Regions from separate parts of the Exiguobacterium artemiae 7-3 genome, predicted to be linked through region 2. Evidence: riboswitches for the same ligand, from Rfam matches in the RefSeq annotation. Region 2 holds a riboswitch; each other region holds the start of a gene.
What was found. Region 2 has a riboswitch for S-adenosylmethionine ahead of P402_RS0104600 (methionine ABC transporter ATP-binding protein). Riboswitches for the same ligand answer to the same signal wherever they lie in the genome.
Positions count from the first base shown of each region.

Region 1: linked by a shared signal. The riboswitch ahead of P402_RS0102195 (Na+/H+ antiporter NhaC family protein) and the one ahead of P402_RS0104600 (methionine ABC transporter ATP-binding protein) in region 2 are both predicted to bind S-adenosylmethionine.
Region 3: linked by a shared signal. The riboswitch ahead of P402_RS0114425 (2,3-diketo-5-methylthiopentyl-1-phosphate enolase) and the one ahead of P402_RS0104600 (methionine ABC transporter ATP-binding protein) in region 2 are both predicted to bind S-adenosylmethionine.

Region 1 covers NZ_KK211190.1:240,173-242,435, forward strand. The annotation lists gene P402_RS0102195 (Na+/H+ antiporter NhaC family protein) at 1-1,015, opposite strand, end outside; SAM riboswitch class I at 1,094-1,197, opposite strand; gene P402_RS0102200 (metal ABC transporter solute-binding protein, Zn/Mn family) at 1,266-2,219, opposite strand.
Region 2 covers NZ_KK211190.1:717,987-720,249, reverse strand. The annotation lists gene P402_RS0104600 (methionine ABC transporter ATP-binding protein) at 1-986, opposite strand, end outside; SAM riboswitch class I at 1,068-1,173, opposite strand; gene P402_RS0104595 (bifunctional cystathionine gamma-lyase/homocysteine desulfhydrase) at 1,233-2,263, opposite strand, start outside.
Region 3 covers NZ_KK211190.1:2,602,631-2,604,893, forward strand. The annotation lists gene mtnK (S-methyl-5-thioribose kinase) at 1-365, opposite strand, end outside; SAM riboswitch class I at 444-546, opposite strand; SAM riboswitch class I at 754-855, shown strand; gene P402_RS0114425 (2,3-diketo-5-methylthiopentyl-1-phosphate enolase) at 936-2,126, shown strand; gene P402_RS0114430 (2-hydroxy-3-keto-5-methylthiopentenyl-1-phosphate phosphatase) at 2,123-2,263, shown strand, end outside.

The sequences.
Region 1 (2,263 bases), 480 kb from region 2:
TGTTCGCTGTCGCGAGATTCGTTGCACTGACGAGTGCCGCCATACTGAATTCCGCACCGCGGCGTTGTGAGATTTTCCGCGTCAGCGTTTCTTTCAGGTAAGCAATCCCGCCGTTAAAGGTGATTAGGCTGACGAGTCCGCCCATTAATAACGTCAAAATCGAAATTTCTGCCATCCCCATCAATCCTTCAGACATCGACAGGACGAAGCCGCTTAAGCCGAAGCTTCCGTCAATCATACCGATGATTCCCGTCAAAACGGTTCCGCCGACTAAGACGAGGATGACGTTGACACCAAACAAGGCGAGGACGATGACAGACAGATACGGAATCAATTTATAAAACTCAAACGCTTTTGCTTCGACGACGTCTCCTGTACCTGAGACGAAAGCCAAGATGATGACCGTCAGGATTGCTGCCGGCAAGACGATCATGAAGTTGGTTCGGAATTTATCGCGCATGTTGGTTTTTTGCGTCCGTACCGCTGCAATCGTTGTATCGGAAATGAACGACAAGTTATCGCCGAACATTGCACCACCGACGACAGCTGCTGCGGCAATTGCGACATTGACACCGGTTGCTTCATGGATTCCGAGAGCAATCGGTGCAAGTGCTGCGATCGTACCGGTGGAAGTACCCATCGCCATCGAGATGAAGGCGGCGATGATGAACAGCCCGCTCATCAAGAGGGACGGGGGTAAAAATGTTAATGATGCATTGACGGTCGCTTCAATTGCGCCGATTGCATCTGCCGTTCCAGAAAAGGCACCGGCGAGTAGGAAGATAAAGACCATAATCATGATGTCCGGATTTCCGGCCCCCGTCGCAATCCGTTCCACGGTTTGATTGATGCTGCCCTTTGTTGTGACCGCCGCAAAAATCAAGGCAATCAAAGCAGCAATCAGAATCGGGAATTTGTAAAAATCATTGTAAAAAATTCCGGCACCGATAAAAAGAACTAAAAAGACAAGCAACGGTAGAAGTGCCCATTTGTTCGGTGTAATCGTCTCGTTCATAAAATCACTCCTTTTCTACGTGTACAAAAAAAGACTCCTTCGCAAGAAAGAAGGAGGTCTTTACTGAAAAAGACGCTCTTCTTATCTCTCAAGCCTCAGCTTGCTGGATTTGGCACAGTACGATTTAATCGTCCGCTGCCGAAACATCATCGGGCCAGTCCCTCCGTCTCTCGCGATAAAAAGAAGTCATTTAATTGTCTGAAATACGTTTTCTACCGTAACGTATCTTTTAATGCATGTCAACACTACTTCACTGCAGTGCTTGTTTGAGTGTCGCCACATTTTCATTCATCAAGTCAAAATAGGAAGCCTTTTGCTGCTCTTTCGTGACGGACTCGAGGTTGTGAATCGTAATCGCTTCCGCTCCGATTTCCTGTTGGATGACACGGGCGACTTTCGGAGAAACCGTTTCTTCGAAAGCGATATACTTCAAGTCGTGTAACTTGGCTTCCTTGACGATCGCCGCCAGTTGCTTTTGCGAAGGCTCGTCCGACGGTGAGATACCGGCAATCGGTAATTGCGAGAAACCGTAGCGTTCTGCTAAATATCCGTAAGCCGCATGTGTGACGAGTAATTCTTTTTTCGATCCCTTATTAACGGCCTGTTGCAGGTTTTGATCAAGATCATCTGCCTGGGTATTGAAGGCGGTGAGATTTTTCTCGAACGCTGCTTTTTTATCAGGTACCTCTTTAGCGAGCGCCGTCGTAATCGATTGCGCCATCACTTTGGCATTGTTCGGATCGAGCCAGACATGAGGGTCAAATTTGCCGTGATCATGTCCTTCTTCCGCATGTTCGCCGGTATGTCCTTCATGCTCATGAAGCGTGGCATTCGCTTCCAGCAGGTCGATTCCTTTGCTGGTCTCGACGAAGCGGACATCGTTGCCTTTAAGACTGGCTTTGATTTTTTTCGAGTACGGCTCAAGCGTCGTCCCGGTTAAGAGGAACAGATCACCTTGTGCAATTTCCGTCAGTTGTTTAGACGTCGGTTCGTATGAATGCGGATCTGCCCCTGGAGGTACGATCATCTGGACGTCGATGTCCGTTCCGCCAATTTCCTTGGCGATGGCCGCAGTAGCGAACGTCGATGTATAGACGCGAAGCTTTTGATTGGTCGCACCTTGATCGGATTCGGAAGAACCGCAGGCGGCAAGGACAGCAGCACTGGCAAAGGCAACCGTGAAAGCAGAAATTAATTTTTTCATATGAATAAACCCTCCAAAAAATATTAAAACGTAATTATTCCGAT
Region 2 (2,263 bases):
TGAAGTTTGGCGATGACCACTTGTGCTTCCTGTTCCGATCCGAGCAACTGAATGAACAGCGTTCCGAGTGCTCCGTCCTGCGTCTGTCCGACGTTTCCGCCGATGATATTGAATAATAAGTTCGAATCTTTCATGACTTCGGCAAGGATCGGACTTTCCGCCGTCGAACCGACGAACGTCAGCTGGACGATTTTTCCGGTCGGGTAGCGTTCGCGTAATTTCGCAAACGTCAATTCGTTTTCGGATGGTGATGTCAATTGTTTGACGAACTCTTTTGTCATCGCCTGTTTCGGGTGACGGAATACTTCGGCAACCGGTCCCTGTTCAACGATTTTCCCGGCTTCCATGACAGCAACCCGGTGACAGATTTTTTGAATGACATGCATCTCGTGTGTGATCAAGACGATCGTCAGTTTCAATTTTTTGTTGATGTCGACAAGCAACTCTAAAATTGAGTCCGTCGTTTTCGGATCCAGCGCGCTTGTCGCTTCGTCACATAGTAAGACATCCGGGTTTGATGCCAGGGCCCGGGCAATCCCGACCCGTTGCTTTTGTCCACCTGACAGTTGGGACGGGTAAGCACCTTCGCGTCCGTCGAGTCCAACGAGTTGAATCAGTTCAGCGACCCGTTCTTTACGGCGTGCTTTCGGATAACCACCAAGTTCCAAAGGGAACATGATGTTTTCTTCAACCGTCCGCGACCAAAGCAGGTTAAAGTGCTGGAACACCATCGAGACGTTTTTCCGAACACCGCGTAATTCTTTTGGACGTAACGTCGTCATTTCGACTCCGTCGATTTGGATCGAGCCACTCGTCGGAGCTTCCAACATATTCAGCAATCGAATCAGCGTCGATTTCCCTGCTCCCGAATAACCGATTATTCCAAAAATTTCACCGCGCTCGATTGTTAAGTCGACATTGACGACGGCTTCAACCGATCCGCGCTTCGAGCGATAAATCTTTCCTACATCCTGTAAGCGAATCAATACTGTCCCTCCTAAACGTAAAAAAAAGTGCGCACGTTTTAGAGCAAACGCGCGCACTTTTTCAGTACACAAAACCATTTGCTCTCATCTTGCAGACATTCGTCTGCTGGAATTAGCACCACTTCGGAATAAATTCCGCGGTTGCCGGGTTTCATCGGGCCAGTCCCTCCACCACTCTCGATAAGAGTTATCGGTATTTAGTTATTTTTAATATAATCTGAATATTAGCAGGGCTTATTTTGCTTGTCAAACAGTTTTTTCTGAAACCGGCTGAAGCAGGCTGAAAGCACGTGCTAAATCTTCTTTCAAGTCTTCTGCATCCTCAAGTCCAACCGAAATCCGGACAAGACCATCCGTAATGCCGAGCTCAGCGCGACGTTCTGCCGGAATCGAGGCATGTGTCATGCGTGCCGGAACAGAAATCAAGCTTTCAACAGCTCCAAGACTCTCAGCCAACGTGAAGAAATGTGTCGCTTCGACGAGTTTCTCCGCGTTTTCCGCTGATCCGACATCAAAGCTGATCATGCCGCCAAAACCAGTCGCCTGTTTTTGTTGTGTCGCATGTCCCGGATGTGTTGGAAGTCCTGGGTAGAAGATGTTTGAGACGACGTCTTGTTCCTGTAAGAACTGAACGAGATCATGTGATGTTTCTTCGATTGCATCCATCCGGATACCAAGCGTCCGTAATCCACGGACGAGCAGGAAGCTGTCCTGCGGTCCAAGAATACCGCCGGTCGAGTTTTGGATGAAGTGAAGATCTTCTCCGAGCTCGTCGCTGTTGACGACGACGAGTCCAGCGACGACGTCCGAGTGACCGCCGATGTATTTTGTCGCGCTGTGCAGAACGATATCTGCACCGAGTGCGAGTGGTTGTTGCAAGTATGGTGTCGCGAATGTGTTATCGACGACGAGTTTCAGGTTATTGCGCTTCGCGATTTCAGCGACAGCCGCGATATCCGTGACTTTCAATAACGGGTTCGTTGGTGTTTCGACATACAACATCTTCGTGTTGTCTTGAACCGCGGCTTCCGTCGCGGCGAGATCCGTCGTATCGACGAATGTCACTTGGATGTTGAATTTCGGTAAGACACGTTGCATCAAACGGAACGTTCCGCCGTAGACGTCATCGGTCATGACGATATGGTCACCTGACTCAAGCAGGTTGAAAACCGCGTGAATCGCAGCCATTCCTGATCCGAAGGCAAAACCACGTGCGCCACCCTCGAGGTCGGCGATCAATCGTTCAATGCTCGTCCGTGTCGGGTTGGCTGTCCGCG
Region 3 (2,263 bases), 1.9 Mb from region 2:
TCCCCTTCGAGCAAGCCGGTCCGGACAATCGTCAAGTGAGACAAATCCTCCATCACCGTAAATGCCTCTTCCTTACTTGCATGGTAGACGTGCGGGACGAACGGAACGGCGACTTTTGCAAATTCTTTTAAGGCGGACTGTTCAATCCAGGCCCGTTCAAGCGATAACGGCCAACTTTCGCCGACGACTTTCGCATACGGTAAAGCCTGTTTTAAAATCAATCGCTGATTCCCCGATTGAATCCGAAAGACAAGGTTTAAGTTCCCGTCCCCGATTTCCTCTGCCGTCACCGGTCCTTTGCCGATCAATCCGAGTGTCTGGACCCGTTCAATCGCGTCCTGTACTGTAAATGCTTGGTATCCCATTATGGTTTCCTCCTTGTTGATCACACGAAAAAACGCCTCTTTTCGTCAAAGAAAAGAGGCGCGGTAGAATACTCCGTCCTCTTATCTCTCAGACGAATGTCTGTTGGATGTAGCACCGTGCCGGATGGTCGGTTGCTGCGGCGTCTTCGGGCCAATTCCCTCTGCCAACTCACGATAAGAGTCATATGTAGTTGTCGTGTGGTTGATGTTGATTTGAATACTACGTGCGCGGTTGGTCGTCTGTCAATTCCAATTTTTAGTGAAACGGCTTAAAAAACGGAACCGTCTATAGAAGAAGTATTTTCAAAAAAATAAATTTTCAAAATATAGTTTGACAAGGGACCAATCTCGTGTAAAAATTGCAATTAGATTTCACAATTTCATCCAATTCTTATCAAGAGCAGACGGAGGGACGAGCCCTACGATGTCGCAGCAACCGACCACTTGGCACGGTGCTAATTCTTGCAGCTATTACGCTGACAGATAAGAGTCCACGCGCAATTTTTCATGGTCTCTTGTCATTGACGAGGGACCATTTTTGTATTTTTCAATAAGGGAGAGACGATTCATATGGCGTATATTACCGCAACGTACCAACTCGGGACGACCAATCAGTTGGCGAAACGAGCAGAACAAATCGCGCTCGGTCTGACGGTCGGTTCCTGGACCGATTTAAATCATTTGGAACAGCAGCAGCTGGAATCCTTCAAAGGACAGGTTGTTCATACCGAAGAACATGACGGCAAAGGTTACATCACGATCCGTTATCCGGAACACAACGTCTCACGCGACTTTTCCGCTATCTTAACGACGGTCTTCGGCAAACTGTCGCTCGACGGACAAATCAAGTTAACCGATCTACAGCTTCCCCCGTCGTTCACGAACGACTTCCCCGGTGCCAAATTCGGGATTGAAGGAATCCGTCAGTTGATTCAAGTCCATGACCGTCCCCTGTTGATGAGCATCTTTAAAGGGGTCATCGGACGAGACCTCGTCTTTTTACGGGAACAACTCGAAGCCCAGCTCGCGGGCGGCATCGATCTCGTCAAAGATGATGAGATATTGTACGACAATCCGTTGACGCCGGCACTCGACCGGGCACGGATTGGCCGGGAAGTCCTCGATGCCCATTATGAACGGACCGGCAAACGGGCGCTTTACGCGATTACGTTAAGCGGTCCCGTCTTCGGCTTGAAGGATCAAGCGAAACGTTTGATTGAAGCCGGCGCGACCGCCTTCCTGCTCAATACGTTTACATACGGACTCGACGTCCTGCGCGAGTTAGCGGCTGACCCGGACATTTCCGTTCCAATCTTCAATCATCCGGCCTTAAGCGGTGCCTTGATCGCAAGTCCCGAATACGGGATTGCGGCTCCTGTTCTGCTCGGAACGTTACCGCGACTGGCTGGTGCCGATTTGACGTTGTTCCCATCGCCGTACGGGAACGTGGCACTCGCCAAAGACTTGGCCCGCGGGATCGCCGTCGAAGCAACCCGGATCGGGGACACGAAGACAATTTTGCCGGTTCCCTCGGCCGGTATCCACCCCGGTCTCGTAGCCCAGCTCGTCCGTGATTTCGGTACCGACTCGGTCATCAATGCTGGAGGCGGCGTTCACGGTCATCCGCAAGGTGCCGCTGCCGGTGTCCTCGCATTCCGTCAGGCGCTCGACGCCGCACTGACCGGAGAATCGCTGACAAGTGCTGCGGTGCGGCAGGAAGAATTACGAATTGCCCTCGACGCTTGGGGGATCACGAAATGACAATCCGGATTTTATGTGACTTTGACGGGACCGTGACGGAACACGATAATATCATCGCCTTGATGAAGGAATTTGCCTCGCCGGCAGCGTTTGAACCGTTGAAAGAAGGTGTGCTCGACCGCTCGCTGTCGATTCAA